Regions from separate parts of the Pseudomonas multiresinivorans genome, predicted to be linked through region 2. Evidence: predicted binding sites of a transcription regulator. Region 2 holds the regulator's gene; each other region holds the start of a gene.
What was found. The regulator sigma-54, encoded in region 2, starts transcription at its own class of promoters, with help from an activator protein. The targets are predictions, from matches to a motif close to ANTGGCATNNANNTTGCTNT.

Region 1: the regulator sigma-54 is predicted to act here: its motif matches at 5,454-5,473, upstream of G4G71_RS22545 (CmpA/NrtA family ABC transporter substrate-binding protein).
Region 3: the regulator sigma-54 is predicted to act here: its motif matches at 3,312-3,331, upstream of flgB (flagellar basal body rod protein FlgB).
Region 4: the regulator sigma-54 is predicted to act here: its motif matches at 2,732-2,751, upstream of G4G71_RS22825 (circularly permuted type 2 ATP-grasp protein).

The regions. Positions count from the first base shown of each region.
Region 1 is NZ_CP048833.1:4,920,966-4,928,411, reverse strand. It holds gene G4G71_RS22570 (bifunctional protein-serine/threonine kinase/phosphatase) at 1-399, opposite strand, end outside; gene G4G71_RS22565 (nitrate/nitrite transporter) at 552-1,763, opposite strand; gene G4G71_RS22560 (thioesterase family protein) at 2,083-2,511, opposite strand; gene G4G71_RS22555 (polysaccharide lyase family 7 protein) at 2,610-3,302, opposite strand; gene G4G71_RS22550 (ANTAR domain-containing response regulator) at 3,541-4,119, opposite strand; gene G4G71_RS22545 (CmpA/NrtA family ABC transporter substrate-binding protein) at 4,122-5,324, opposite strand; gene acnB (bifunctional aconitate hydratase 2/2-methylisocitrate dehydratase) at 5,731-7,446, opposite strand, start outside.
Region 2 is NZ_CP048833.1:5,939,474-5,946,919, reverse strand. It holds gene G4G71_RS27170 (superoxide dismutase) at 1-483, shown strand, start outside; gene G4G71_RS27165 (ZIP family metal transporter) at 506-1,399, shown strand; gene G4G71_RS27160 (HPr family phosphocarrier protein) at 1,416-1,688, opposite strand; gene rapZ (RNase adapter RapZ) at 1,723-2,580, opposite strand; gene ptsN (PTS IIA-like nitrogen regulatory protein PtsN) at 2,583-3,050, opposite strand; gene hpf (ribosome hibernation-promoting factor, HPF/YfiA family) at 3,060-3,368, opposite strand; gene G4G71_RS27140 (RNA polymerase factor sigma-54) at 3,447-4,949, opposite strand; gene lptB (LPS export ABC transporter ATP-binding protein) at 5,204-5,929, opposite strand; gene lptA (lipopolysaccharide transport periplasmic protein LptA) at 5,929-6,465, opposite strand; gene lptC (LPS export ABC transporter periplasmic protein LptC) at 6,452-7,024, opposite strand; gene G4G71_RS27120 (KdsC family phosphatase) at 7,033-7,446, opposite strand, start outside.
Region 3 is NZ_CP048833.1:4,718,003-4,725,448, forward strand. It holds gene flgF (flagellar basal-body rod protein FlgF) at 1-144, opposite strand, end outside; gene flgE (flagellar hook protein FlgE) at 366-1,673, opposite strand; gene flgD (flagellar hook assembly protein FlgD) at 1,701-2,399, opposite strand; gene flgC (flagellar basal body rod protein FlgC) at 2,416-2,862, opposite strand; gene flgB (flagellar basal body rod protein FlgB) at 2,865-3,272, opposite strand; gene G4G71_RS21470 (LysR family transcriptional regulator) at 3,493-4,344, opposite strand; gene wecB (non-hydrolyzing UDP-N-acetylglucosamine 2-epimerase) at 4,599-5,753, shown strand; gene nfrB (cyclic di-3',5'-guanylate-activated glycosyltransferase NfrB) at 5,750-7,446, shown strand, end outside.
Region 4 is NZ_CP048833.1:4,985,051-4,992,496, forward strand. It holds gene G4G71_RS22815 (transglutaminase family protein) at 1-326, opposite strand, end outside; gene G4G71_RS22820 (alpha-E domain-containing protein) at 323-1,273, opposite strand; gene G4G71_RS22825 (circularly permuted type 2 ATP-grasp protein) at 1,278-2,690, opposite strand; gene ydcS (putative ABC transporter substrate-binding protein YdcS) at 3,042-4,214, shown strand; gene G4G71_RS22835 (ABC transporter ATP-binding protein) at 4,496-5,515, shown strand; gene G4G71_RS22840 (ABC transporter permease) at 5,512-6,414, shown strand; gene G4G71_RS22845 (ABC transporter permease) at 6,404-7,225, shown strand; gene G4G71_RS22850 (gamma-aminobutyraldehyde dehydrogenase) at 7,379-7,446, shown strand, end outside.

The sequences.
Region 1 (7,446 bases), 1.0 Mb from region 2:
ATCCAGGACACCTGCGTGCCAGCGGTACAGGCGGCAGTCGCCGACATGGGCGAGGGTATAGCGCCGGCCACGCAAGACCAGCGCAGTGAGGGTGGTGAGCAGCGGCTGGCCGCCACCGTTGGCCTGCAGCCAGCGGTTCTGCGAGATCAGCAGGCGGTCGAGGGCCTGGGCGACGGCCCAGGTCTCGGGGGTGGCGTAGTAGTCGGCGGCCAGCGCCTGCAGGCTCAGGCGAGCGGCCAGGCCGCCGTCGGCGCAGTGGCTGACGCCGTCAGCGATGGCGAACAGGTGCCCCTTGCTGGCGGCCAGCCCGGCGGGCGGGGTGACTACCCGCAGGGCGTCCTGGTTCTCGTCGCGCGGGCCGGTGGCGCTGGCCTGGGCGAAGGAAATCCGCAAAGTCATCGCCGACACCTGTAGGAGCGAGCTTGTGACCCACAGGGATGTGGGGAATGCCGAATGTTGTCGGGAACAAAATCGGCCTCGCGAACGGATTTCCCGGCGACTCCGGCGTTAAGCGGTTCGCGAGCAAGCTCGCTCCTACAAAAGCGCATGGCTTAAACCCGCGCCGCGGTAACGGCGGCGCTGCCCCAGGTGGTGCGCCAGCGGGCCTTCACCGCGTGCAGGCCGAACCAGGCCAGTACGCCGAGGCTGGCGAACAGCCAGAGGCCGATCTGGTAGTCACCGGTGGCCTGCTTGATCGCTCCCAGGCCTGCGGTCAGGCAGAAGCCGCCGATGCCGCCGGCCATGCCGATCAGGCCGGTCATCACGCCGATGGTCTGGCGGAAGCGCTGCGGTACGAGCTGGAACACCGCTCCGTTGCCCGCGCCGAGGCTGAGCATGGCGACCACGAAGAGGCTGAGCGCGGCCATCGCGCTGGGCAGGTGGAAGCCCACGGCGGCGATGCAGATCGCGGCGACGGTGTACATCACCAGCAGGCTGCGGATGCCGCCGATGCGGTCGGCCAGGGCACCGCCCAACGGGCGCATCAGGCTGCCGGCGAAGACGCAGGCGGCGGTGTAGTAGCCGGCCGTCACCGGGTCCAGGCCGTACTGGTCGTGGAAGTAGCCGGGCAGGGTGCTGGCCAGGCCGAGGAAGCCGCCGAAGGTCACGCTGTAGAAGAACATGAACCACCAGCTGTCGCGATCGCCCAGGGCCTTCAGGTAATCCGCCAGAGACTTGGCCGGCGGCCGCTCGGGAGCGTTGCGGGCGAGCAGGGCGAACACCGCCAGAGTGGCCAGCAGCGGGATCAGCGCGAAGCCGAAGACGTTCTGCCAGCCGAAGGCGGCAGCGATGGCCGGGGCGAACAGGGCCGTCAGCACCGTGCCGGAGTTTCCCGCGCCGGCGATGCCCATGGCCTTGCCCTGGTGCTGCGGCGGATACCACTGCGAGGCCAGTGGCAGCGCCACGGCGAAGGAGGCGCCGGCCATGCCCAGCAGCACGCCGAGGATCATCGCCTGCTCCAGGCTGTGGATGCCCAGCCGCCAGGCGCCGAACAGCGCGCAGATGACGATCACCTGGCCGAGGATGCCCGCGGCCTTGGGTGACCAGCGATCGGCCAGCAGGCCCATCAGGAAGCGCAGGACGGCGCCGGAGAGGATCGGCGTGGCGACCATCAGCGCGCGCTGTTGGGTGGTCAGTTGCAGGTCGGTGGCGATCTGCACGGCCAGCGGGCCGAGGACGTACCAGACCATGAAGCTCAGGTCGAAATACAGGAAGGCGGCGAAGAGGGTCGGCGCATGGCCGGCTTTCCAGAAACTCGTGTTCATCGAACACCTCATCAGCAACGGTTGAGGGCTCCGGTCAGGCGCTCACATGGCAGCCGCCGGGCTCGGGAAAAGTCCTGCTGAGCCCCTGCGCCGGGGCAAACGAAAAAGGCGTCGCTCCACCCACCGCAAGCTGCGGGTGTGGATGCGACGCCTTTGTCGTAGGTTGGGTAATCGCCGTTGACTACCGCCGCCCTTGACTGAGCAAGGTGCGGGCCAAGGTGAAAGAGCCTCGGCGGATCAGGGCGATGCCGGATGAGGTGGGATCAGCAATGATCCATCGTGGGGCGTTCCGATGGATGGCGCGCGCCATGCTGGAGCGTCAGGCGATCCAGTTGACGTTGGGGAAGGTGTCGCGGAATGCCGTCGGTATCTCCACGACCTTGCCGATCTTGTAGTCGAAGAACACGAAGCCGGACTTGGCCATCGCCACCAGGGTGCCGTCGGCCGGGCGGGTGATGCGGAAGATGATGTCGCCGCCGTACTTGTTGAAGTCCATGACGCCGACCTCGAACAGCAGCTGGTCGCGGGCGTGGGCTTCGGCGCGGTAGGTGGTGGCGAGGTCGGTGACGATGATGCCGGTCTCGCGGATGCCGTAGTCGAACAGGAAGCGCGCGCGGGCCTCGGAGATCATCGAGATCATCGAGTCGTTGCCCAGGTGGTTGGCGCCGTTGATGTCGGTGACGCGGACGGTGAGTTTGGTGCTGTAGATGAACAGTGCTTCGGGGAATTCCAGTTTCAGGCGGGCCATGGCGATCTCGGTGACAAGGCGGCGGGTAGTGCGGATGTGCCGCGCATTCTACGCGCAGTCCGCCGCTCCCGCGCCTCATCAGGCCACTGAATGGCCGGTCAGCGATGCGCCATGTTCAGGTGGAAGACGGTCACCCGCGCACCCTCGCTGCTGTTGCCGTAGTTGTCGTTGATATAGGCGCCGGCCTTGAAGTAGAGCAGCTGCTTGGACCAGGTGGTGCTGAGGATCTTGCGGTAGTAGTTGGCGCGGCCGTCGGAGGTTTCCACGCGAATGGCCAGGTTGCCCACCGAGGTGACGCGCAGGCTGTAGTTGAAGGTCTGATCCAGCGCGATGTTGTCGATCAGCGGGACATTGATGCTGGCCTTGTCGTCGGGGTGGTTGCGTACCAGGGCTTCGAGTCGCCCGCTCTCCAGGGTTGGCAGATAGTGATACTGCAGCTTGACCAGTGGCTCGCCATCACCGGTATAGGGCGAACGGCTGTGGATCTGGCCGATGATGATCTTGTTCTTCGATGGTACCTGCTGGACGCTCATGGTCACGCGCAGCTCGTTGTCGCCCTGGTTGTAGAACCAGTTGGCGACTTCGCCGGCGGTGGTTGTCTCGCGCAGTTCACTGCGGGGATAGACGCTGTCGGAGGTGTGCGAGCCAGTGACGGGCACCCAGAACACCAGCTGGCTGCCGTCTCTCTTGAAATAGCGGCTCTGGTAGCCTCTGGCGATCTGCTCGGTGGTGACTTCGGTGGGGCGTGGGTCGGTGGGAACGCTGAGGTTCCAGGTGCTGAGGTCGATCATGGGCTTGCCCTTGCTGAGCCGCGCTTGCGGCGAGGTCGGGTGGGCGCCGAGGTGCCTAGCCGGCGGCGGCCACTGCGATGCGTCATCGAACCCTGCCGATGACGCTCCGGGGGCCCGGCCTTGACGCCGGGCGGGCGCAGCATAGGACGTTGCCGGGAGGGCAGGGGCCAGCTTGGCGGCTGGCGAAATGATCGCGCCTTGCCGCCGCTGGCAGTTGGCCGGTCCTATCTCTTTGATGTCAGTGTCCGAGCATCTCGTGCATCGCGATGATCTGTTCCGCCACCTGCGAAAGCTTCTGCTGGCGGCCCATGGCCTGGCGGCGCATCAGGGTGTAGGCCTCCTCCTCGGCGCAGCCTTTCATTTTCATCAGCAGGCCCTTGGCCAGTTCGATGCGCTTTCGCTCCGCCAGTTGCTGCTCGCGGGCCTGCAGTTGGGCGCGCAGGGCCTGGTCGCTCTCGAAGCGGGCCATGGCGACATCGAGGATCGGTTGCAGGCGCTGGGCCTGGATGCCCTCGACTATGTAGGCGCTGACCCCGGAGCGAATGGCCTGGCGCATCACCTGCGGGTCGTGCTCGTCGGTGAACATGACGATGGGGCGTGGCTGGTCGCGGCTGACCAGCACCACCTGCTCCATCACGTCGCGACCGGGGGATTCGGTGTCGATGAGGATCACATCGGGGCGCAGGGCTTCCACTCGCTGCGCGAGGTCGACGGTGAGGCCGGATTCGTCGATCACCTCGAAGCCGCACTCCACCAGCGCAGCCTTGAGGCGCCCGACCTTCTTCGGGGTGTCGTTGATCAGCAGGACGCGCAGCATGCTCAACCTCGTTCCGCCAGGGCATTCAGCTCGAAGCTGCGGGCATAGCCGGCCGGATCGCTGCCATCCCAGAGGCGACCGTCGATCAGCGTAGAGGTGCGCATTTCGCCGTCCGGCACGCTGACGCCCAAGGCGCTGGCGGCTTCGCGGTACAGCGCGAACTGTTGGACCTGACGAGCGATGCCGAGGTAGTCGACGTCCTCGCGCAACAGGCCCCAGCGGCGGAACTGGGTCATGAACCACAATCCGTCGGAGAGCCAGGGGACGTTCGCCTGCCCGTCGTTGAAGAAGCGCAGCGGGTGCGCGTCCTGCCAGGCGTGGCCGAGGCCGTCCTGGTAGCGGCCGAGCAGGCGCGGTTCGATGCTGGCGAGCGGGGCGTCGACATAGTCCTCGCTGCTGATCAGCCGGGCGGCGCTGCGCAGGTTGTCCTGGCTGGCTTCGATGAAGCGGCTGGCATCAAGAAGGCTCATCACCAGGGCGCGGACCGTGTTGGGGTATTGCTCGACGAAGGCGCGGGTGGTGCCCAGGACTTTTTCCGGGTGGTCGGGCCAGATCTGTTGGCTGGTGGCGAGGGTGAAACCCATGCCTTCGTCCACCGCCAGTGCGCCCCAGGGGCCGCCGGCGCAGAAGCCGTCGATGCGCCCGGCCCTGAGGTGCTCGACCATCTGCGCTGGCGGCACCACCAGGCTGCGCACGTCCTGCAGCGGATGAATGCCGTGGGCGGCCAGCCAGTAGTAGAGCCACATCGCGTGCGTGCCCGTGGGGAAGGTGTGGGCGAGGGTGAGTTGCGCACCGTTCTGGCGCACATGGCTTTGCAGTGCTTCAGCAGAGGTCACGCCGTCGCGCATCAAGGGGGCGGAAAGGTTGATCGACTGGCCGTTCTGGCACAGGCCCATGAGCACGGCCATGTCCGTGGCCGGGGCGCCGCCCAGGCCCAGTTGCAGGTCGTAGATCAGGCCGTAGAGGCTTTGCGCCGCATCGAGCGCGCCGCTCAGCAGGCGGTCGCGCAGGCCGGCCCAGGAGCTTTGGCGTTGCAGGTTCAAGGTCAGGCCGTAGGGCTGGCCGAAGCCCTGGGTCGCGGCCACCACCAGGGAGGCGGAATCGGTGAGGGCCATGAAGCCCAGGTTGAGCGCGGCCTTCTCCGGGGCATCGGAGCCGGCCACCCAGGCCAGGTTGCCCGGCAGTGCGCTGGTACTGTCGATCATCTCCACCTCTGAACGCGCGCTCATGCACTCTTAATACGAAAAGGCGCCGCTCCACCGGCCTTCGAGGGGCGGTGGCAGCGACGCCATTGTCGGAGGGCGACCCGCCGTTGGATCACCGTTTGCGAAAGCGGAGCAAGGGCTGTGCCAGGGGATTGGCAGAAAAAAGAAGCCCCGCCATGGAGAGCGGGGCGCAGAGGAAGGGAGCGCACCTCTGGAGGGTTCCACAAGGGCACCTGGGCACGGAAATCGGCAGGAGCCTGTTGTCCACCTTAGACCTCGAGGCCCGGGGCGCAACCGGTCAATAAGTATTAGGCCCATCGTTAGGGTAGGGCTGCAGGCGTCTATTTCGCGTCCTGCAAAAGAAAAGCCCCGCACTAGGCGGGGCTTTTCGTCACGCTGGGATCACTCAGACCTGAACGGCCGGGATCTTCGCGTTGGCTGCAGCTTCGCGGAACTCGGCGATCTGGTCGAAGCTCAGGTAGCGGTAGATATCGGCAGACATGCTGTCGATGTCCTTCGCGTAGGCCATGTACTCCTCGACGGTCGGCAGCTTGCCGATGATCGAAGCGACAGCGGCCAGCTCGGCGGATGCCAGGAACACGTCGGTGGCATCGCCCAGACGGTTCGGGAAGTTACGGGTCGAAGTGGAGACCACGGTCGAACCGGTCTGTACGCGAGCCTGGTTACCCATGCACAGCGAGCAGCCCGGCATTTCCATGCGCGCGCCAGCCTTGCCGTAGATGCCGTAGTAGCCTTCCTCGGTCAGCTGGTGGGCGTCCATCTTGGTCGGCGGAGCCAGCCACAGACGGGTCGGAATGCCACCCTTGACCTTGTCCAGCAGTTTGCCGGCAGCGCGGAAGTGACCGATGTTGGTCATGCAGGAACCGATGAAGACTTCATCGATCTTGCGGCCTTCGACGCTGGACAGCAGGCGAGCGTCGTCCGGGTCGTTCGGAGCGCAGAGTACCGGCTCCTTGACGTCGGCCAGGTCGATCTCGATGACCGCGGCGTACTCGGCGTCCTTGTCGGCTTCCAGCAGTTGCGGGTTGGCCAGCCAGGCTTCCATCGCTTGCGCGCGGCGCTCCAGGGTGCGGGCGTCGCCGTAGCCTTCGCCGATCATCCAGCGCAGCAGGGTGATGTTGGACTTCAGGTACTCGGCGATGGCCTCTTCCGGCAGCTTGATGGTGCAACCGGCAGCCGAACGCTCGGCGGAGGCGTCGGACAGCTCGAAGGCTTGCTCGACGGTCAGGTCGTTCAGACCTTCGATCTCGAGGATGCGGCCGGAGAAGATGTTCTTCTTGCCCTTCTTCTCGACGGTCAGCAGGCCGGCCTGGATCGCGTAGTAGGGGATCGCATGGACCAGGTCACGCAGGGTGATGCCCGGTTGCAGCTGGCCCTTGAAACGCACCAGAACCGATTCCGGCATGTCCAGCGGCATGACGCCGGTGGCAGCGGCGAAGGCCACCAGGCCGGAACCGGCCGGGAAGCTGATGCCGATCGGGAAGCGGGTGTGCGAGTCGCCGCCGGTGCCGACGGTGTCAGGCAGCAGCATGCGGTTCAGCCAGCTGTGGATGATGCCGTCGCCCGGACGCAGGGAGACACCGCCGCGGGTCATGATGAAGTCCGGCAGGGTGTGGTGGGTCTTGACGTCGATCGGCTTCGGATAGGCAGCGGTGTGGCAGAAGGACTGCATCACCAGGTCGGCGGAGAAGCCCAGGCAAGCCAGGTCTTTCAGCTCGTCGCGGGTCATCGGGCCGGTGGTGTCCTGGGAACCGACGGTGGTCATCTTCGGTTCGCAGTAGGTGCCCGGACGTACGCCCTGGCCTTCGGCCAGACCGCAGGCGCGGCCAACCATCTTCTGGGCGAGGGTGAAGCCCTTGCCGCTGTCGGCCGGCGCTTCCGGCTTCTTGAACAGGTCGGACGGGGCCAGGCCCAGCTCGGCACGGGCCTTCTCGGTCAGGCCACGGCCAACGATCAGCGGGATACGGCCGCCGGCGCGGACTTCGTCCAGCAGAACCGGGGTCTTCAGCTCGAAGGTGGTGACCACTTCGCCGCTGTCATGACGCACGACCTTGCCTTCGTAAGGGTATACGTCGATGACGTCGCCCATGGCCAGGTTGGT
Region 2 (7,446 bases):
GCCGAGATTCCGGTGGAAACGTTGCTGCAGAAACTCGACCGCCTGCCCGAGGCACTGCGCGGGCCAGTGATCAACAACGGCGGAGGCCACGCCAACCACTCGTTGTTCTGGACCGTGATGGCGCCGGATGGTGGTGGTTATCCGCAGGAGGAACTGGGCCGGGCCATCGACGCACAACTGGGCGGCTACGAGGCCTTCTGCCAGGCGTTCACCAAGGCCGCGCTGACTCGCTTTGGCAGCGGCTGGGCGTGGCTGAGCGTCGATCCGCAGGGCAGGCTGGTGGTCGGAAGCACTGGCAATCAGGACAGCCCGCTGATGCAGGACAACTTGCCGATCCTCGGGCTGGACGTCTGGGAGCACGCTTACTACCTGCGCTATCAGAATCGCCGACCGGAATACATTGCCGCGTTTTACAACGTCGTCGCCTGGCCGGAGGTACTCCGACGTTACCGCGAGGCGCGGCAGGCGCGGGGACAAGGATGAAACCGAAGGCCGTCCCATGCGTCTGATCGTGCAGAGCCTGCGTGAAAGCGGAGGACGCAATTTGCGTTGGTTGCTGGGACTGATCATTGTCCTCGGCGGCGGTCTGCTGGTAGTCCAGCACCTGATGCTGTTGGCGCGATTGTCGCTGTCTGCGCCGATGTACCTGGCCTTGCATGGCGGCATGCTCTGCGCGCTCGGCACCGCCCTGGGCGCGCTGCCCGTGCTGCTGGTGCGCAGCATGCCGGCGCGAATCGCTGACGCCATGCTCGGCTTCGGCGCCGGCGTGATGCTGGCGGCCACCGCATTCTCGCTACTGCTTCCCGCGCTGGAGGCGGCTGAAGCCTCGGGCCGGGCCACCTGGCTGGCCTCGGTGCTGGTGAGCCTCGGCCTGGCGCTGGGGGCCTTCGGTCTCGCGGTGTTCGGCCGAGTACTCGAGGACGCGCAGGCCAATATCCAGGGCGTCGCTGATGGAAAGGTGCCCGCGCGCATCCTGCTGTTCGTTGCTGCCATCGTCTTGCACAACATTCCCGAAGGAATGGCCGTCGGAGTCGCCGCCGGGGGAGAAGTGCAAGGCGCCAGCGGTCTTGCGCTGGGCATCGCGCTGCAGGACGTGCCAGAAGGGTTGGCGATTGCGCTGGTGCTGGCCGGGGCGGGCGTGTCACGCGGCAAGGCGGCATTGGCGGGCGCGGCGTCCGGGCTGGTCGAGCCGCTGTTCGCGGTACTCTGCGCCTGGTTGATCGGCATCTCGCGGATGTTCCTGCCCTGGGGGCTGGCCGCGGCAGCGGGAGCGATGCTCTACGTGGTGGTGCGCGAGATCATCCCCGAATCACAGCGGCGCGGCCATGCGGCGCAGGCCACCCAGGGGCTGATCATCGGCTTCTGTCTGATGATGGTGCTGGATACGTCGCTGGGCTGATCGAAGGCCCGGCGCGTCACTCGCCTTCGTCGAAGTAGTTGTTGATCAGTTCGACCAGCGCCTTGAGCGCCTCGTCTTCCTGCTCGCCTTCGGCAGCGAGGTGCAGATTGGTGCCCTTGCCGGCAGCGAGCATCATCACCGCCATGATGCTCTTGCCGTCTACCGTACTTTCCGGATTGCGCCCTACGCGAACCTGGCAGGGATAACGTCCCGCCACGCCGACGAATTTGGCCGCCGCACGGGCGTGCAGGCCAAGCTTGTTGATGATGGTGATTTCGAGGGCGGGCATCGCGAGGGGCTGTCCTTTTGTTGTCTGTCGCTGCTTAGCTCAGGTCGCGGTGGCGAATCTGTACGTTGGTGAGGGTTTCCTTGAGGGCCTGACCGATGCGCTCGGCAATATAGGTCGAGCGATGCTGGCCACCGGTGCAGCCGATGGCGATGGTCACATAGGCCCGGTTGCTCGCGGCAAAGCGCGGCAGCCACTTGTTCAGGTAGGCGAGGATGTCCTGGTACATCTCCTCGACATCCGGTTGTGCCGCCAGGTATTCCTGAACTTCTACTTCCAGCCCGGTGTGCTCGCGCAGCTCCGGTTTCCAGTAGGGATTGGGCAGGCAGCGCACGTCGAACACCAGGTCCGCGTCCACCGGCATGCCGCGCTTGAAGCCGAAGGATTCGACCAGGAAGGCGGTGCCCAGTTCGGGCTTGTTCAGCAGGCGCAGCTTGAGTACGTCGCGCAGCTGGTACAGGTTGAGATTGGTGGTGTTGAGCTTGAGATCCGCCAGGTCGGCGATCGGTGCCAGCAGGTGTGTCTCGTCGGCGATGGCTTCGGCCAGCGAGCGGCTGTCGGTGGTCAGCGGATGGCGCCGGCGGGTCTCGGAGAAGCGCTTGAGCAGCGTTTCATCATCGGCATCGAGGTACAGCACGTCGCACTGGATGTGCTTGTCGCGAGCTTCCTGCAGCAGCTCGGGGAAACGCTGCAGCTGGCTGGGCAGATTGCGCGCGTCGATGGAGACGGCGACCTGCGGGTGCAGCAGCTCGGTGTGCAGCAGCGCGCGCTGGGCCAGGTCCGGGAGGAGGCTGGCCGGCAGGTTGTCGATGCAGTAGAAGCCGTTGTCCTCGAGTACGTTGAGCGCGGTGCTCTTGCCCGAGCCGGACCTCCCACTGATGATGATCAGGCGCATGATCAGTGCCCGTTGTTCTGGAAGTCCACGACGATCCGGTACAGGTCCTCGCCGTTGGCGGCGTGACGCAGGCGGTCGCGGACGTCGGAGCGGTCGAGCATGGAGGCAATCTGCCGCAGCAGTTCCAGGTGCTCCTCGGTGGCGGCTTCGGGCACCAGCAGCACGAACACCAGATCGACCGGCGCGCCGTCGAGGGCGTCGAAATCTACCGGGTGATCCAGGTGCAGGATGGCGCTGATCGGTGACTGGCAGCCGGGGAGGCGGCAGTGCGGAATGGCGATGCCATTGCCGAAGCCGGTGGAACCCAGGCGTTCCCGGGCCACCAGGCTGTCGAAGATGTCTTGGGAATCGAAACCCGGCAGCTCGCGAGCCACCAGGTTGGCGATTTGTTCGAGGACACGTTTCTTGCTGCCGCCCGGCACGTTCACGAGGGAACGGCCGGGGGTCAGGATTTGCTCAAGTCGGATCATAGGGAGGGGTTAACGGACGCCAACACCTTGCTGGCGTTCGAGGTATTTTTCCTTGTGCTTGATCAGTTGGCGGTCGAGCTTGTCGGTGAGCAGGTCGATGGCCGCGTACATGTCTTCATGTTCCGCACAGGCCACCACTTCGCCCCCGGCGATGTGGAGGGTGGCTTCAATTTTCTGCTTCAGCTTCTCGACCTCCATGATGACCTGAACATTGGTGATCTTGTCGAAGTGGCGCTCCAGTCGGCCAAGTTTCTCGCCGACATAGTCGCGCAGGGCGTCGGTCACATCCAGTTGATGTCCACTGATGTTGACTTGCATACCGCTTTCTCCTTGTTGCCCGTGTGTAAGTGGCAGGTTATGGGGCCTGCCGCCGGAACACCTTGGCGTGGATCAACGTCACACCAGCCGCTTGCGCTCGCTCGAGGGAGAGATTCCTAGGGACTCCCGGTACTTGGCGACGGTACGACGTGCCACTTGAATGCCCTGTGCTTCCAGTAAACCAGCGATCTTGCTGTCACTCAATGGCTTTTTCGGACTTTCCGCCGCGACCAGTTTCTTGATGATCGCGCGGATCGCGGTGGACGAGCACTCGCCGCCCTCGGAGGTGCTGACGTGGCTGGAGAAGAAATACTTCAGCTCGAAGATGCCACGCGGCGTGTGCATGAACTTCTGCGTGGTGACGCGTGAGATGGTCGATTCGTGCATGCCCACCGCTTCGGCGATGTCATGCAGGACCAGCGGTTTCATCGCCTCTTCGCCGTACTCGAGGAAGCCGCGCTGGTGCTCGACAATCTGGGTCGCCACCTTCATCAGGGTCTCGTTGCGGCTCTGCAGGCTCTTGATGAACCAGCGTGCTTCCTGCAACTGGTTGCGCATGAAGGTGTTGTCGGCGCTGGAGTCGGCGCGGCGCACCAGGCCCGCATACTGCGAGTTCACGCGCAGGCGCGGTACCGCTTCCTGGTTCAGCTCCACCAGCCAGCGCTCGTTGTGCTTGCGCACGATGACATCCGGAACCACGTATTCGGCTTCGCCGGATTCGATCTGCGAACCGGGGCGCGGGTGCAGCGACTGGATCAGCTCGATGGTCTCGCGCAGCTCGTCTTCCTTGAGCTTCATGCGTCGCATCAGCTGGCTGTAGTCGCGGCTGCCGAGCAGGTCCAGGTGGTCGTTGACCAGGCGGATGGCCTCGGCCAGCAGGTAGGTCTTGGTGGGCAGCTGGCGCAATTGCAGGAGCAGGCACTCGCGCAGGTTGCGCGCGCCGACGCCGGCGGGTTCGAGCTGCTGCACACGGCGCAGGACGACTTCCACTTCGTCCATCTCCAGGCCCAGTTCAGGGTCGATGGAGGCGAGGATGTCCTCCAGGGATTCTTCGAGATAACCGTCGTCGTTGATGCCGTCGATGATGCTCAGGGCGACCAGGCGATCGGTGTCGGACATCGGCGCCAGGTTCAGTTGCCACAGCAGATGGCTCTGCAGGCTTTCGCCAGCGGAGGTGCGGGAAGTGAAGTCCCACTCGTCGTCATCGTTGCTGGGCAGGCTGCTGGCGCTGGTCTGGTAGATGTCTTCCCAGGCGGTGTCGACGGGCAACTCGTTGGGGATGCGCTCGGCCCACTGGTCCTCGTCGAGGCTGTCGGCGTTGGGCGTGGTGCTTTCCTGGAAGTTGTCCTGGGAGTTGTTGCTGGTGCCGTTGGCGCCCGATTCGGCGCCGTCGGCCATGGGATCGCTGTTGTCGTAGTCCTCGCCTTCTTCCTGGCGCTCCAGCATCGGGTTGGACTCCAGGGCTTCCTGGATTTCCTGTTGGAGGTCCAGCGTGGAGAGCTGGAGCAGTCGGATGGCCTGTTGCAGCTGCGGGGTCATCGTCAGCTGCTGGCCCATCTTGAGGACTAGCGATGGTTTCATGGCTGGAACTAGGCACCTTGTTCGCTGGCGCAAAGCGCGCCATATCCACGACTACGGACGCCGGGGCGCCGCGAGGAAGCAAATTATATGCCTGAGTTTGGACGCTTTGCCTAGGGGCTGTCGACCTTTCGTTACAACCCGGTTGCGCCGGGGTGGATGGGGCAGCCGAATACGTCGCGGAGCGGCCGACGAACCGGCCGCGCGAGGAGGGAGAGGCGGGGTGGCCGCGCCCAGGCAGGGCGCGGCGCAGGGCCTTAGAGGCGGAACTCGTGGCCCAGGTAGACTTCCTTCACCAGGTCGTTGGCGAGGATGCTCTCGGCGCTGCCTTCGGCGATCAACTGACCGTCGTTGACGATGTACGCCGTCTCGCAGATATCCAGGGTCTCGCGGACGTTGTGGTCGGTGATCAGCACACCGATGCCCTTGGCCTTGAGGTGATGGATGATCTGCTTGATGTCGCCCACGGAGATCGGGTCGACGCCGGCGAAGGGTTCATCCAGCAGGATGAACTTCGGCGAGCTGGCCAGGGCGCGGGCGATTTCCACGCGGCGACGCTCACCGCCGGAGAGGCTCATGCCGAGGTTGTCGCGGATGTGGTGGATGTGGAACTCCTCGAGCAGGCCCTCCAGGGCTTCCTGGCGGCCGGCACGATCGAGGTCGCTGCGGGTTTCGAGGATCGCACCGATGTTGTCCGCCACCGACAGCTTGCGGAAGATCGAGGCTTCCTGCGGCAGGTAGCCGATGCCGGCGCGCGCGCGGCCGTGCATGGGCAGGTGGGTGACGTCCTGCTCGTCGATGCGCACGACACCCTGATCGGCGCGAACCAGGCCGACGATCATGTAGAAGCAGGTGGTCTTGCCCGCTCCGTTGGGGCCGAGCAGGCCGACGATCTGCCCGCTCTCGATGCTCATGCTGACGTCGCGGACGACTTGCCGGCTCTTGTAGCTCTTGGCGAGGTGCTGGGCGGTTAGCGTAGCCATTACTGCGCTTGATCCTGCTTTTTCTTGGGCTGGATGACCATGTCGATACGCGGGCGCGGCGTGGTCACCTGGGAGCCGGTGGCGCGGCCTGCGTTGACGATCTGGCGCTGGGTGTCGTAGACGATCTTCTCGCCTTCGAAGGTGTTGCCTTCCTGGATCACCTTGGCCTGGTCGATCAGCACGACGCGGTTCTGGGTGACGAAGTACTGGATCGTCAGGCCGTAAGCCTGGGTGATCTGCTTGTCCGGCGCCGGCTTCTGTTCGAAGTAGGCGGGCTTGCCGACCGAGGTGACGACTTCGATGTCACCATTCTTGTTCTGCTTGAGCGTGACGGTGTTGCCAGTCAGCTTCATGCTGCCCTGGGTTACCACCACGTCGCCGCGATACACGGCTACGCCCTGCTTGTCATCCAGTTCGGCGCTGTCGGCCTGGACCCGGATCGGCTGTTCCCGGTCGGTGGGAAGAGCCCAGGCGGCAGTGCTGCCGATAGCGGCGGCGAGGCTGAAAAGAAGGGGGAGGGTGTTAACGAGCCTCATGCTGACCTCTTACGTTGGACAGCAGGAGCATCCGGCTGTCTTTCAGATACGCTTTCATGCCAACTGCCGTGGTGACACCGTTGGGTTCGGTGATCTTCACGGGCTGGTCAGTCTGCGCATAGTCCTTGTCTGGGAACACCGTCATGCGCGAGGTGTTGAGCAGGAGCGTGCGTTGCTGTGCGTCGGTGCGCGCAACACGCACGTCGTCGATCAGCTCGACCTGCTTGCCTTCGGGGGCCACTTCGGCGCGAACGCTCTGGACATGCCACGGCTGAGGTTCGTTCTCCCGGTGGAAGTAGAGGTCAGGCGTGGTGACCAGGGTCACGTCGGTTGCTTTCAGGTGTTCGAGTTTGTCGGCGGTCATCTCGTAGGCGAGGGAGCCGTCGATGCGGTACTGAACGCTCTTGGCGTTGACCACGTAGAAGTCGATGGCGTCGCTGGTCTGCGACTTGAGCTGCCGCTCGTTGAAGTCCAGGCGCACGTTCCAGTAATAGCCGAGGGCGATCAGCAGGATGGCGATCAGGGCGAACAACAGCTTCTGTTGGAATGTCTTGGGCATGTTCGGCTCTAGAGGTACGCGTTCTGGGCAGCTTCGAGGTTGCCCTGGGCGCGCAGGATCAGTTCGCAGAACTCGCGGGCGGCGCCTTCGCCGCCACGGGCCTGGGTTACGCCGTCGGCATGCTGGCGCACGAAGGCGTCGCCGCTGGCGACTGCCATGCCGAGGCCCGCGCGGCGGATGGCCGGCAGATCGGGCAGGTCGTCACCCAGGTACGCGACTTCTTCATAGCCTAGACCCAGTTCGGTGAGCAACTCGTCCAGGGCGACCAGCTTGTCCTCGCGGCCCTGGAACAGGTGGTTGATGCCCAGGTTCTTCGCCCGGCGCTCGACCACCGGGCTCGAACGGCCGGTGATGATCGCGGTGCGCACGCCGGAGTTCATCAGCATCTTGATGCCCTGACCGTCCAGGGTGTTGAAGGTCTT
Region 3 (7,446 bases), 1.2 Mb from region 2:
ACCGAAGACCGGCATCGCGCGCGCCTGTTCGAAGTCGCGACGAAAACCGCTCGTGGAAATGTTCGCCAGGTTGTTGGCGTGAGCCTGCATGGCCAGGGTGTTCTGGCTCGCTCCGCTCATGGCGACATACAGCATTCTGTCCAAGGCATTCCTCCAGTGCCGGGTCGGATTCCCGGCGGTGCTGGAGGGACTTCAGCAAGGGTTGTGCCAGAACGCTGAAAATAAGCGCAAGACGCTGATAGGGAAGGACTTATCAAAAAACAAAGGCTCCCGAAGGAGCCTCGATGGCCGTCAGGCGGCGAAGGACTGCCGCCTGCGGCAAAGGACGATTTGCCGACGGAGAGCACCGTTGCCGGCAGACCTCATCAACGCAGGTTGATGATGGTGTCGGAGATGGTGCTCTCGGTCTGTACGGTCTTGGCGTTGGCCTGGTAGTTGCGCTGCGCGACGATCAGGTTCACCAGCTGCGCCGTGAGGTCGACGTTGGATTCCTCCAGCGTGCCCGAGCCCACCGCGCCGAGGGTGCCGGAGGTCGGCGTGCCGATCACCGCCTCGCCCGAGGCCAGCGACTGCTTCCAGCCGGTGTTGCCTACCGGGGTCAGGCCCTGGGTGTTGGCGAAGTTGGCCAGGACCACCTGGCCGATCACCTTGGACTGGCCGTTGGTGTAGGTGGCGTACATCTGGCCGTCCTGGGCGAAAGACAGGCCGGACATCTGCCCGGTGGCGTAGCCGTCCTGGGTCACCGCGGTCACGGCGAAGGCGCCGTTGGTCTGGGTGGTCTTGGTCAGGTCGATACTGATGCCGCCGGTAGCACCCGCCGCACCGTTGTCTCCCCAGGTCACCGGGGTAGTGGTGGAGTCGGTGATGGCCGCCGGCTTCCAGCCCGTCAGGGTCATGGTCTTGTCGGCGTTGACGGTCATGCCGGTGGAGGCGATGCCCGTCAGTTGACCAGCACTGTTGAAGGTCAGGTCGCTGCTCAGCGGCGTGGTGCTGGTCGGAGTCTGCGGGTTACGGCCGTCGACCAGGGTGTACATGCTCCAGTTGTTGCTGGCGTCCTTGACGAAGTAGTTCGTCATGGTGTGCGAGTTGCCCTGGGAGTCGTAGATGTCCACGGAGGTCGACCAGTTGTAGCTGTCCGAGTCGGTGGCATCGAACGGCGTGGTCTTGGGCGTGGTGGCGTTGGAGTTCAGGCTCAGGGTCGAGGTGATCGACGAAGTCGGGCTCGGCGGCTGGTTGGCGGTGTCGACCTTCAGGTCGGTGATCACGCCATTGACGATACTGCCGTTGCCGTTGACGCCATAACCCTGCAGGCGGTTGCCCGAGCCATCGACGATGTAACCGCTGGCGTCGGTATTGAAGGTGCCGTTGCGGGTATAGACGCGGCTGCCGTTGTCGCTGGTCATGAAGAAGCCGTTGCCGCTCACCGCCAGGTCCAGGCTGCGCCCGGTAGTGCTCAGGTTGCCCTGGGTGAACTGCTGCGAGACGGACTGGGTGACCACGCCGTTACCCACGGCGATGCGGCCGGTGCCGAGCATCGAGGAGGCATAGAGGTCGGCGAACTCGGTGCGCGACGACTTGAAGCCGGTGGTGCCGACGTTGGCGATGTTGTTGCCGGTGACGTTCAGGTCCATCGACGCGGCGTTGAGTCCACTCAGGGCGGTGTTGAAAGACATGTGTTGCTCCTGTGCCGAAACGCGGCGTTATTTTCCGATGGTCTGAATGCTGGAGGCGGAAACGGCGCCGATGCCCGCCAGGTTCAGGGTCATTTCCCCGCCGTTCTGGCCCAGCGTGACGCTGTTGACCGTGGCCGGCAGGTAAGTGGTCAGGGCGGTGCTGGTGCCGTCCAGGGTCGCGGTGGCCTTGACGGTGTAGGAACCGGCATCCACCAGCTCGCCGCTGTCGTCCTTGCCATCCCAGGTGAAGTCGATGTTGCCGGCCTTCTGGCTGCCCATGTCGACGGTACGCACCAGGTCGCCGGAGTCGTCGTAGATCTTCAGCGTCACGCCATCGCCTTTGGACGGCATCACCAGCGAACCCTTGACGCCAGCGGACGGGTCGTCGACCTGCACCTTGCTGGAGTTGACGATCACCGAGCGGCCGACCAGCGACGAGGCCTGCAGGGCCTGCGAGGACTGGAACGAGGAGTAGAAGGTGCCCAGGGTAGTGTCGAGGTTCTGCATGCTCTCCAGGCTGCTGAACTGCGCCAGCTGGGAGACGAACTCGGTGTTGTCCTGCGGGTCCAGCGGGTTCTGGTTGTTCAGCTGGGTGACCAGCAGTTGCAGGAACGAATCCTTGCCCAGCGCACTGGTGCCGGTCTCGGTGGTGGACGACGAGTTCTTGGACCCTGCGTTCAGCGAAGACAGGATCGAGCTCGTGCTGTTGTCGGTATTGATGCTCATGGGGCGTCCTCTGCGCTTACTGACCCAGGGTCAGGACCTTCTGCATCATCTGCTTGGCGGTGTTCATCATTTCCGCGTTGCTCTGGAAGGAACGGCTGGCGGAGATCATGTCGGCCATCTCCTGCACCACGTTCACGTTCGGGTAGTAGACGTAGCCGTCCTTGTCGGCAGCCGGGTGGTTCGGCTCGTAGCGCGGCACCAGCGGGCTCTGGTCCTCGACTACGCCCAGCACCTGCACGCCGGAGCCCGCCTGGTCGGTCTCGCCGAACAGCGAACCCTGGTCGCTGCCGCCCTGCGCCTGGTTGAGCATCGCCGAGAACACCGGATGGCGGGCACGGTAGGTCTGGTCGATGCTCGAGGACACGCTCTCGGCGTTGGCAAGGTTCGAAGCGGTGGTGTTCAGGCGGGTGGTCTGGGCACTCATGCCGGTACCGGCGATGTTGAAGACACTGGCGAGGGACATGATTACTCTCCGCGCAGGGCGTTCATCAGCCCTTTGAACTTGCTGTTGAGGAAGGTGAAGGAGGCCTGGAACTGCACGGAGTTCTCCGCATAGTTGGCCTGCTCGATCTGCGCATCCACGGTGTTCTGGTCGATCGAGGGCTGGTTCGGAATGCGGTACTTCAACGATTCGTCACCCATGGCCAGGCCATCCGCCTCGATGTGGCGAGCGTTGGTCAGGGCGGTGCTGAAGGTGCCGTTCTTCAGCTTGTCGGACTGCGCCGCGAGCACCGAGGCGAAGTCCAGGTCACGCGCCTTGTAGTTGGGCGTGTCGGCGTTAGCCAGGTTGTTGGCCAGCACTTCAGCGCGCTGGGAGCGGAAGCTCAGTGCTTGCTGGTGGATGCCGAGGGCTTTGTCGAAGCTGATGCTCATGGTCGCGAACCTGTTTGCCGGTGTGGGCTTGCCAACACTTAAGCAAGGTGCGTGCCAAACATCTATTTCCTTGATATTCAATGGCTTGAGCAGCCATCAAGGGCGGCAAGGAGCGGCAAAAGGCGGCAAAGCGGCAACCGATTTCCTTGCCGCCCGCCTCCCGCCGTTGCCGCTCGACGCATCACGCGGCAACAAGCCGGCTCACTCCAGCGAAAGGTTCCTACGCTTGCGCCAACGCCAGGAACGCACTCGGCAACCGCGCCTGCCGCCGATCCTTCAGGCAATACAGGTACTCGTCGATCAGGCTCGCGCCCTTGATCTCCAGTACGCACAACTGGGGGTTATCCGGCACTTCCTGGCGGGCGATGATGCTCACGCCCAGGTTGCGGATCACCGCCTCGCGAATCGATTCACGGCTGCCAATTTCCAGCACCGAGGCGGGTACCACTCCGGCCTGCTGCAACATCGCCTCGGTCAGTTGGCGGGTGGTCGAACCCGCCTCGCGCATCAGCAGGCAGTGCTGGCGCAGGTCCCCCAGGTTCACCGACTGCATCGCCGCCAGCGGATGGCTGCGGTGCACTGCCAGCACCAGCGGATCGCTGCCCAGCACCACGCGGGTCAGGCGCGCGTCATCCACCTGTTGCGAAGAGGCGGCCAGGTCGACCCGGCATTCGATGAGCGATTCGAGCACCTGCTGGGAATTGCCGATCTCCACCGACACCTCGATCTGCGGGAAGCGCTCGCGGAAGTCCTTGATCAGCCCGAGCACATAATAAGGAGAGGTGGCGCCGATCCGCAGGGCGCCCTGCATCTGCCCGCAGTTGCGCAGATAGAACTCGATGTCGGCTTCCTGCTGCAGCAGCGCCTCGACCATCGGCAACAGGCGCGCGCCCTCGTCGCTCAGGGTCAGGCGCCGGCCGCCGCGATAGAACAGCTCCACCGCGTACTGGCTTTCCAGGTTGCGGATCTGGGTGGTCACGGTCGGCTGGCTGAGGCCGAGCTTCTTCGCCGCCTGGGTGATGCTGCCCAGCCTGGCAACCCGGTAGAACGCTTTTAGCTCTGCACTGAGCATGGGTGTGACCCGCTCCTCGAAAAATCTGCCAATAATTTTCCTGCACGCTGTCAGAAAATAGGCGCCAGCCCAGTGACGACGCGGCCTGCAGCCAGGCGACAAAACAACCAAAAAGGTCAATGTACCTGACCTGTATCACTGGCAACACCTGTTGGCGCTGGACAGCCCGGAGTTGAGCGACTTTCATTGCCCTTGGAAAAATCCCACCTGGAAACCGAAGGCGGCCTCACAAGGGTGCGCCCAAGGAGCAATTGATGAAGTACAAAGTCACCATGGTTTTCGGCACCCGTCCGGAAGCCATCAAGATGGCCCCCCTCGCCCGCGTCCTTCGCCGTACCCCGGAAATCGAACTGCGCATCTGCTCCACCGGCCAGCATCGCGAGATGCTACAGCAAGTGCTGAACTCCTTCGAACTGGAGGTCGACGAAGACCTCGACGTCATGACCCAGGGCCAGACCCTGAACAGCCTGTCCCTGCAGATGATGGGCAAGCTGGATGACAGCTACGACCGCCACCGCCCGGACATCGTGCTGGTGCACGGCGATACCACCACCAGCTTCATCGCCGCCCTCACCGCCTTCAACCGGCAGATTCCGGTAGGCCACGTCGAGGCCGGCCTGCGCACCGGCAACATCCACCAGCCGTGGCCGGAAGAGGCCAACCGCCGCCTCACCGCGGTGATCGCCGACCTGCACTTCCCGCCGACCAAGGCCTCGCGCGACAACCTCCTGCGCGAAGGGGTGAACATCGACCAGATCGAGGTCACCGGCAACACCGTGATCGACGCCCTGCTGTGGATGCGTGAACACCTGCACGAGACCGACTGGAAACCCGCCGCCGACTCGCCGCTGGCCAGGTTCACCGGCGACCGCCGCGTGGTGCTGATCACCGGCCACCGCCGGGAGAACTTCGGCAAGGGTTTCGAGCGCATCTGCCAGGCCCTGGCGGAGCTGGCCCAGCGCTTCCCCGACGTCGACTTCGTCTACCCGGTACACCTCAACCCGCAGGTGCAGAACGCCGTCTACGGCCTGCTCTCGGACAAGCCGAACATCCACCTGATCGCCCCGCAGGACTACCAGAACTTCGTCTGGCTGATGGACCGCGCCTACATCATCCTCACCGACTCGGGCGGCATCCAGGAAGAAGCCCCGGCGCTGGGCAAACCGCTGCTGGTGCTGCGCCGCGTCACCGAGCGCCCCGCCGTACTCGAAGGCGGCACCGTAGTGCTGGTGGGTACCAACACCGGCCGCATCGTCAGCGAAGCCAGCCACCTGCTGCGCGACGAGGAAGTCTACGAACAGATGAGCCGGGTCTTCAGCCCCTATGGGGATGGCCACGCCAGCGAGAAGATCGTCGCCCGGCTGCTGTCCTGGTTCGGTGAATCACGCACGCCAAGCGAGTTCGAATGAGCCTCGAACTGGTCGATATCCTCACCTACGTTCTGTATGCCCTGAAGTACCTGGCGATCATCCTGGCCGCGCTGATGTTCCTGCTCGGCCTGGATGACCTGTTCATCGACCTGGTGTACTGGGGCCGTGTGCTGGTGCGGCGCTTCCGCATCTACAACCGCTTCGACCGGGCCGACGAGGAACGCCTCTTCGCCGCCGCGGAGAAACCCCTGGCGATCATGGTGCCCGCCTGGAACGAGGTCGGCGTGGTCGGCGAAATGGCGCGCCTGGCGGCCTCGACGCTGGACTACGAGAACTACCAGATCTTCGTCGGCACCTACCCCAACGATCCGCAGACCCAGGCAGACGTGGATGCCGTCTGCCTGCACTACCCCAACGTGCACAAGGTGGTCTGCGCGCGCCCCGGCCCCACCAGCAAGGCCGACTGCCTGAACAACATCATCGACGCCATCCTGCGCTTCGAGGCCGATGCGAAGATCGAGTTCGCCGGCTTCATCCTGCACGACGCCGAAGACGTGATCTCGCCGCTGGAACTGCGCCTGTTCAACTACCTGCTGCCGGCCAAGGACCTGATCCAGATCCCGGTCTACCCCTACGCCCCGGAATGGACCGGCTTCACCGCCGGCCACTATGTCGACGAGTTCGCCGAGAACCACGGCAAGGATGTGCCGGTGCGCGAGGCGCTGACCGGCCAGGTGCCCAGCGCCGGCGTCGGTACCTGCTTCAGCCGCCGCGCCATTGCCGCACTGCTGGAAGACGGCGATGGCATTGCCTTCGATGTGCAGAGTCTCACCGAGGACTACGACATCGGCTTCCGCCTCAAGCAGAAGGGCATGAAGTGCATCTTCGCCCGCTACTCCATCACCGACCCGCAGCTGGCGCTGAAAAGCACCTGGGTGCCAGGCATGGACCGGCGCTTCTCCCAGGTCATCTGCGTGCGCGAGCACTTCCCGCGCACCTGGCAGCACGCCATCCGCCAGAAGTCCCGGTGGATCACCGGGATCGTCTTCCAGGGCACGCGCAACCTGGGCTGGAGCAGCAAGGGCATGCTCAACTACTTCCTCTGGCGCGACCGCCGGGGGCTGATCGCCTACCTGCTGAGCTTCCTGGTCAACCTGCTGTTCCTGGTGCTGATCACCATGTGGCTGATCACCACCCTGTCGCCCAACGCCTGGCGCTTCCCCTCGATCCTCGAAGGCAGCCAGTTGCTGGTGGTGCTGCTGTTCCTCAACGGCCTGATGCTGCTCAACCGGCTGTTCCAGCGCTTCTGGTTCGTCACCCGTTTCTACGGCATCTTCGAAGGCCTGCTGTCAGCGCCGCGGATGATGTGGAGCAACTTCGTCAACTTCTTCGCCAACCTGCGCGCACTCAAGCAGGTGATGGAAATGGGCGACTCGCGCCGCGTGGCGTGGGACAAGACCACCCACGAGTTCCCCGCCCTCGCCGGCCCGCAGCGCACACCGCTGGGCCAGCGCCTGAAGGAAAAGGGCCTGATCACCGAGGAGCAGCTGCAATCGGCGCTCACCAGCCCGGTGCGCCGGCGCCTGGGCCGCGAGCTGCTGCTGCGCGAGCTGATCACCAGCACGCAACTGGTGGAAACCCTGGCCGAGGAACTGGGCGAGGAATGGGCACCGCTCAACCCCTTCGCCCTCGATGCGAAGTTGATCGAAGCATTGCCGCGCAAGCTGGCGCT
Region 4 (7,446 bases), 950 kb from region 2:
AGCGCACCGTCGGCCAGGGTCAGGCGAGTGCTGCGCAGAAACGGCAGCGGCGACAGGTGATCGTGCTCGCACTCGTTCTCCACGTCGATTTCGACGTTGCCGTGGGCGGCGATGGCAATGGCCTCGTGGGGCTCGTCGAGGGTCAGCACATGGAGGATGTTGCCGTAGGCATCGCGCTGCGGGTGCGCCGGGCGCGGCAGGTGCAGTTGCCAGTCCAGGACGTGCTGGCGTTCGCTCTCCTGCGGGGTCAGGCGCAGGTACTGGATGCTCGCGCGCACCTGGTCTTCGTAGCGGTAGGTGGTGTCGTGGCGGATGGAGAGTTTCATGCGGCCTCCAGGTACGAACTGTGAATGGCGATGGCGAGCTGGCGCACCAGCCCGATGTGGTCGGTGATCCAGGTGTGCAGGCCGGCGCCCAGCACCTCGTCGATGCCGGTGTAGCGCACCCGCGCTTCCAGTTCGGCGGCCATGCGCTGGGCCGGGCGGCCGTTGGCGCCGGGCAGGCTGGCTAGGATCTGGCGCAGCTCCTCGGCACAGGCCAGCAGCGAGCGCGGGACGTCCTCGCGCAGCAGCAGGAGTTCGGCGATGTTCCGTGCGTTCAGCGCATCGCGATAAAGCTCGGTGTAGCCCTCGAAGGCCGAGAGCGCGCGTAGCAATGCCGTCCACTGGTAGTAACCACGGGCGGAACCTTCGGCAGGCCCGGCGCTGTGTTCGCCCAGCACCTGATGCCGCGCATCGAGCAGGCGCAAGGTGTTGTCGGCGCGTTCGATGTAGGTGCCCAGGCGGATGAAGTGGAAGGCGTCGTTGCGCATGCTGGTGCCGAAGGTCGCGCCGCGGAACAGGTGCGAGCGGTCCTTCACCCATTCGCAGAAATGGCTGATGCCGTAGCGCAGCAGGCCCTGGTGGGCGATATCGCGCATCTCCAGCCAGGTGGCGTTGATGTTTTCCCACATGTCGGTGGTGATACGCCCGCGCACCGCATGCGCTCCGGCACGGGCGGCGCCGAAGCAGGAATAGATGCTGGTGGGGTTCTGGGCATCCAGGGCGAAGAAGTTCAGCAGGCGCTCGGCGTGCAGTTCGCCATGGCGGGCGAGATAGGCGTCGAGATTGCCGGTGATCAGCAGCGGCATGGCCAGTTCTTCCAGGCCATCGCCGCGACCATCCTGGGGCATCAGCGACAACGAGTAGGACACGTCGAGCATGCGCGCGAGGTTCTCGGCGCGCTCCAGGTAGCGCGACATCCAGTACAGATCGGAAGCGGTTCTGCTGAGCATGGTGTCAGTCCTCCACCACCCAGGTGTCCTTGGTACCGCCACCTTGTGACGAATTCACCACCAGCGAGCCTTCGCGCAGCGCCACGCGGGTCAATCCGCCAGGCACCAGGCGCACGTTGTCCGGCGCCGACAGAACGAAGGGCCGCAGGTCGATGTGGCGCGGGGCGATGCCGTTTTCGACGAAGGTCGGGCAGGTCGACAGGCTCAGCGTCGGCTGCGCGATGTAGGCCTCGGGTCGCGCCATCAGCCGCGCGCGGAAGGCTTCGATTTCCGCCGTGGTAGCCGCCGGCCCGACCAGCATGCCGTAACCGCCGGAGCCCTGGGCTTCCTTCACCACCAGTTCGGGGAGGTGCGCCAGCACGTGGGACAAGTCCTGCGGGCGGCGGCACTGCCAGGTCGGCACGTTGTGCAGGATCGGTTCCTGGTCGAGGTAGAAGCGGATCATCTCCGGCACGTAGGGGTAGACGGACTTGTCGTCGGCCACGCCGGTGCCGATGGCGTTGGCCAGGACCACGTTGCCGGCGCGATAGGCGGCCAGCAGGCCGGGCACGCCGAGCATGGAATCGGGATTGAAGGCCAGCGGGTCGATGAAATCGTCGTCGATACGCCGGTAGATCACGTCTACCTGCTGTGGCCCGGCGGTGGTGCGCATATAGACGCGCTCGTCGCGGACGAACAGGTCGGCGCCCTCCACCAGCTCCACACCCATCTCGCGGGCAAGGAAGGCGTGCTCGAAATAAGCGCTGTTGAAGCGTCCCGGCGTCAGCACCACCACGCTGGGGTTATCCAGCGGGCTGGAGTTGCGCAGGGTGTCCAGCAGCAGGTTCGGGTAGTGGTCGATGGGAGCGATGCGCTGGGCGGAGAACAGCTCGGGGAACAGCCGCATCATCATCTTGCGGTTTTCCAGCATGTAGGAGACGCCGCTGGGAGTGCGCAGGTTGTCCTCGAGCACGTAGTAGGCGCCGTTGCCGTCGCGCACCAAGTCGATGCCGGCGATGTGCGCATAGACATTGCCGGGCACGTCCAGGCCCTGCATAGCCAGCTGGTACTGATCGTTGGCCAGCACCTGTTCGGGCGGGATCAGGCCTTCCTTGAGGATTCGCTGGTCGTGGTAGAGGTCAGCGAGGAACAGGTTGAGCGCCTGCACGCGCTGGATGCAGCCGGCCTCGATGATCTTCCACTCGCTGGCGGGAATGCTCCGCGGGATGGTGTCGAAGGGGATCAGGCGCTCAGTGCCCTGGTCGTCGCCATAGAGCGTGAAGGTGATGCCCGCGCGATAGAACAGCAGGTCGGCTTCGCGGCGGCGCTGTTGCAGATGCTCGCCGGGCATGTCCGCCAGCCAGCGGGCGAACTCAGTGTAGTGCGGTCGGCAGGCGCCAGCGGCGTCATGCATTTCGTCATAGAACACCCGAGCCATCTTCTACTCCTTGTTGCCGCTCGTCCTCGGCTACGAAGGCCATCGCAAGGCCCGTGCCAGAGGTCGATTTCCTGTTGGTTCAATGACTTGCAAAGGCTGCCCGGACGCCACGCACCAGCACGGTGCGCTTTTCCCGGCTGGCCATCGCGGCCCGCCCCGTTTGGAGCCGCAAGCGCCATGCGGCGGGCCTTTGCGGGGTGCCGGAGGCTTTCTTGTCAGCCTCTGGGGCCGGAACTACGCTGCAAGAGCGTGCCCATTCGCTATGGACATGCAGCGGTCAACGGAGGTGCCATTTTTCTGCGCGCTGGTTCCGCAGTGGCTCCCACAACGAAGAACAACAGGAGTCCGTCCATGTCATCCGTGCAATTGTCCTTAGTGAAAGCCGCGGCACTGGCCTTTGCCGGCGTCAGCCTGCTTTCCAACGCCTCGTTGCAGGCGGCTGAAGCACTCAAGCAGCTCGGCAACCCCGAAGGGGCGCTGGATATCATTGCCTGGCCCGGCTACATCGAGCGTGGCGAGAGCGACAAGAACTACGACTGGGTCAGCCAGTTCGAGAAGGACAGCGGCTGCAAGGTCAACGTGAAGACCGCCGCCACTTCCGACGAAATGGTCAGCCTGATGGCCAAGGGTGGCTACGACCTCGTCACCGCGTCCGGCGATGCCTCGCTGCGGCTGGTCTACGGCAAGCGCGTGCAGCCGATCAACATCGCCCTGGTGCCCAACTGGAAGAACGTCGACAAGCGCCTGCAGGACGCGCCCTGGCACACGGTGGATGGCAAGCACTACGGCACGCCGTACCAGTGGGGCCCGAACGTCCTGATGTACAACACCAAGGTCTTCCCCAAGGCACCCGACAGCTGGAGCGTGGTGTTCACCGAGCAGAAGCTGCCCGACGGCAAGAGCAACAAGGGTCGCGTGCAGGCCTATGACGGGCCGATCTACATCGCCGATGCGGCGCTCTACCTGAAGACCACCCAGCCCGCGCTGGGCATCCAGGACCCCTACGAACTCAACGAGGAACAGTACGCCGCCGCCCTCAAGCTGCTGCGCGAACAGCAGAAGCTGATCCACCGCTACTGGCACGACGCGACAGTGCAGATGAGCGACTTCAAGAACGAAGGCGTGGCCGCTTCCGGATCCTGGCCCTACCAGGTGAACGCGCTGCAGGGCGAGAAGCAGCCGATCTCCTCGACCATTCCCACCGAGGGTGTCACCGGCTGGGCCGACACCACCATGATGCACGTGGACGCCAAGCACCCGGTGTGCGCCTACAAGTGGCTGAACTGGTCGCTGGAACCCAAGGTGCAGGGTGACGTCGCCGCCTGGTTCGGCTCGGTGCCCGCCTCGCCCGACGGCTGCACCGGCAGCCAGTTGCTGGGCGCCCAGGGCTGCGCCACCAACGGCTACGACCAGTTCGATCGCATCGCCTTCTGGAAAACCCCGCAGGCCAAGTGCGCCCAGGGGCAGTGCGTGCCGTATAGCCGCTGGACGCAGGACTACATTGCGATCATGGGGGGAAGGTGATGCTGTACTCCGCGCCGGAAAGCCCCTCTCCCCAGCCCTCTCCCTGAAGGGAGAGGGAGCCATCCGAGCGGGAGCTGAAAACAGAGTCAGCCGGATACTTCGGTGTCCCAGTGAGCGATGAGTTGGCCGCGCTCGCCGAACAGTCCCCTCTCCCTTCAGGGAGAGGGTTAGGGAGAGGGAACAAGGAGTCAGCCACGCCATCGCATCAGGCTGATCAAGCGCCCTTCCCCCCATGCGCTACCTTTTCTGATGCAGCCCCCGCCACGCAGGTAGCCCGCAGCATGACCACAGCCGTCCAGTTCACCGACGTGAGCCGTCACTATGGCGAGGTGCGCGCCGTCGACCGCGTGTCCATCGAGATCCGCGACGGCGAGTTTTTCTCCATGCTCGGCCCGTCCGGCTCGGGCAAGACCACCTGCCTGCGGCTGATCGCCGGCTTCGAGCAGCCCACCTCCGGGTCCATCCGCATCCACGGCAACGAAGCCGCGGGTCTGCCGCCTTATGAGCGCGACGTGAACACGGTGTTCCAGGACTACGCACTGTTCCCGCACATGAACGTGCTGGATAACGTCGCCTACGGCCTGAAGGTAAAGGGCGTGGCGAAGGCCGAACGCTACCACCGCGCCGAGGAAGCCCTGGGGATGGTCGCCCTCGCCGGCTACGGCAAGCGCAAGCCGGCGCAGCTGTCCGGCGGCCAGCGCCAGCGCGTGGCGCTCGCCCGCGCCCTGGTGAATCGCCCGCGTGTTCTCCTTCTGGACGAACCCCTCGGCGCACTGGACCTGAAGTTACGCGAACAGATGCAGGTGGAACTGAAGAAACTGCAGCGCCAGCTGGGCATCACCTTCATCTTCGTCACCCACGACCAGAGCGAAGCGCTGTCCATGTCCGACCGAGTGGCCGTGTTCAACAAGGGCCGCATCGAGCAGGTCGATACTCCGGGCAACCTCTACCGTCGCCCCGCCACGCGCTTCGTCGCCGAGTTCGTCGGTACCGCCAACGTGCTGCGCGGCGACCTCGCCCAACGCCTGCTCGGCGAGTCCCGCCCACATTCATTGCGCCCGGAACACGTGCGCTTCGGCCGCGCCGGCGAGGGCGAGCTGGAAGTCAGCGGTACCTTGTTCGACGTGCAGTACATGGGCGCCAGCAGCCGCTACGAGATCGAACTGGAAAACGGCGTGCGCCTGGTCGCCGCGCTGCCCAACGGCGAGCGCGAAGAACAGCGCCCGAAACCCGGCGACGCAGTGACCGCCTCCTGGGCACGCAGCGCGCTGGTGCCGCTGCTGGAAGAGCCGCCGTCATGAGGGCGATCTCCACTTTCCTCTACCGGCGCAGCACGCTTTACCTGCTGATGCTGCTGATCCCGCCGCTGCTGTGGTTCGGCGTGATCTACATCGGCTCGCTGTTCGCCCTGCTCTGGCAAAGCTTCTACACCTTCGACGACTTCACCATGGCGGTGACGCCGGACCTGACCCTGGCTAACTACGGCGCCCTGTTCAACCCGGCGAATTACGACATCGTCCTGCGCACGCTCGGCATGGCCATCGCCGTGTCCATCGCCAGCGCCATCCTCGCCTTCCCCATCGCCTACTACATGGCGCGCTACGCCGGGCCGAAGGAAAAAGCCTTCTTCTACATCGCCGTGATGCTGCCGATGTGGGCCAGCTACATCGTCAAGGCCTATGCCTGGACGGTGATCCTGGCCAAGGGCGGCATCCTCTACTGGGTGATCGAGCACCTGCACCTGCTCGGCCTGCTGGACCTGCTGCTGGAGGTTCCCGGCGTGGGCGGCAACACCCTGTCCACGTCACACATCGGGCGCTTCTGGGTGTTCACCTACATCTGGCTGCCGTTCATGATCCTGCCGATCCAGGCCGCCCTGGAGCGCCTGCCGCCCACGCTGCTGCAAGCCTCGGCGGACCTCGGCGCGCACCCGCGGCAGACGTTCTTCCAGGTCGTCCTGCCGCTGGCCTTCCCCGGCGTGGTGGCCGGCTCGATCTTCACCTTCAGCCTGACCCTGGGCGACTTCATCATCCCGCAATTGGTGGGCCCCAGTGGGCTGTTCATCGGCACCATGGTCTACGTGCAGCAGGGCGCGGTGGGCAACATGCCGCTGGCGGCAGCCTTCACCCTGGTGCCCATCGTGCTGATCGCCGTGTATCTCTCCATCGCCAAGCGGCTGGGGGCCTTCGATGCGCTCTGATGCACATTCCACCGACCGCCCCTCCTGGTTCCTGCGCCTGGCCGCCTGGGGCGGACTGGTGTTCCTGCACTTCCCGATCCTGGTGATCCTGCTCTACGCCTTCAACACCGAGGAGTCGGCCTACAGCTTCCCGCTGCAGGGCTTCACCCTGAAGTGGTTCAGCATCGCGTTTCAGCGCGGGGACGTACTCGACGCCATCTGGCTGTCGGTGAAGATCGCCTGCGTCGCCACGCTGATCGCCATGGTCCTCGGCACGCTGGCAGCCGGCGCGCTGTATCGCCGCGATTTCTTCGGCAAGGAAGGCATCTCGCTGATGCTGATCCTGCCCATCGCGCTGCCCGGCATCATCACCGGTATCGCCCTGCTGTCGGCGTTCAAGACCCTGGGAATCGATCCCGGCTTCCTGACCATCGTCATCGGCCACGCCACCTTCTGCGTGGTGATCGTCTACAACAACGTGATCGCGCGCTTCCGCCGCACCTCGTTCAGCCTGATCGAAGCGAGCATGGACCTGGGCGCCGACGGCTGGCAGACCTTCCGCTACATCATCCTGCCGAATATCGCCACGGCGCTGCTGGCGGGCGGCATGCTGGCCTTCGCGCTGTCGTTCGACGAGATCATCGTCACCACCTTCACCGCCGGCCACGAGCGCACCCTGCCGCTGTGGCTGCTCAACCAGCTCACGCGCCCGCGCGACGTGCCGATCACCAACGTGGTGGCCATGCTGGTGATGCTCGCCACCATGCTGCCGATCCTCGGCGCGTACTACCTGACGCGCGGGACCAGTGATGTGGCGGGGAGCGGGAAATGACTCTGGCGTTTTACGAAACGCCCTCTCCCCAGCCCTCTCCCTGAAGGGAGAGGGAGCATCCGTGCAGCGGGATACCACTGTGCAGAGGACAGCCCCCTCTCCCTCCGGGAGAGGGCTGGGGTGAGGGGAAACCCATTGAAGGAGGAGCCCCCCATGCAAACCAAACTCCTGATCAACGGCCAGTTCGTTGCTGGCGAAGGCGCGAAGCTGGACGTCCTCAA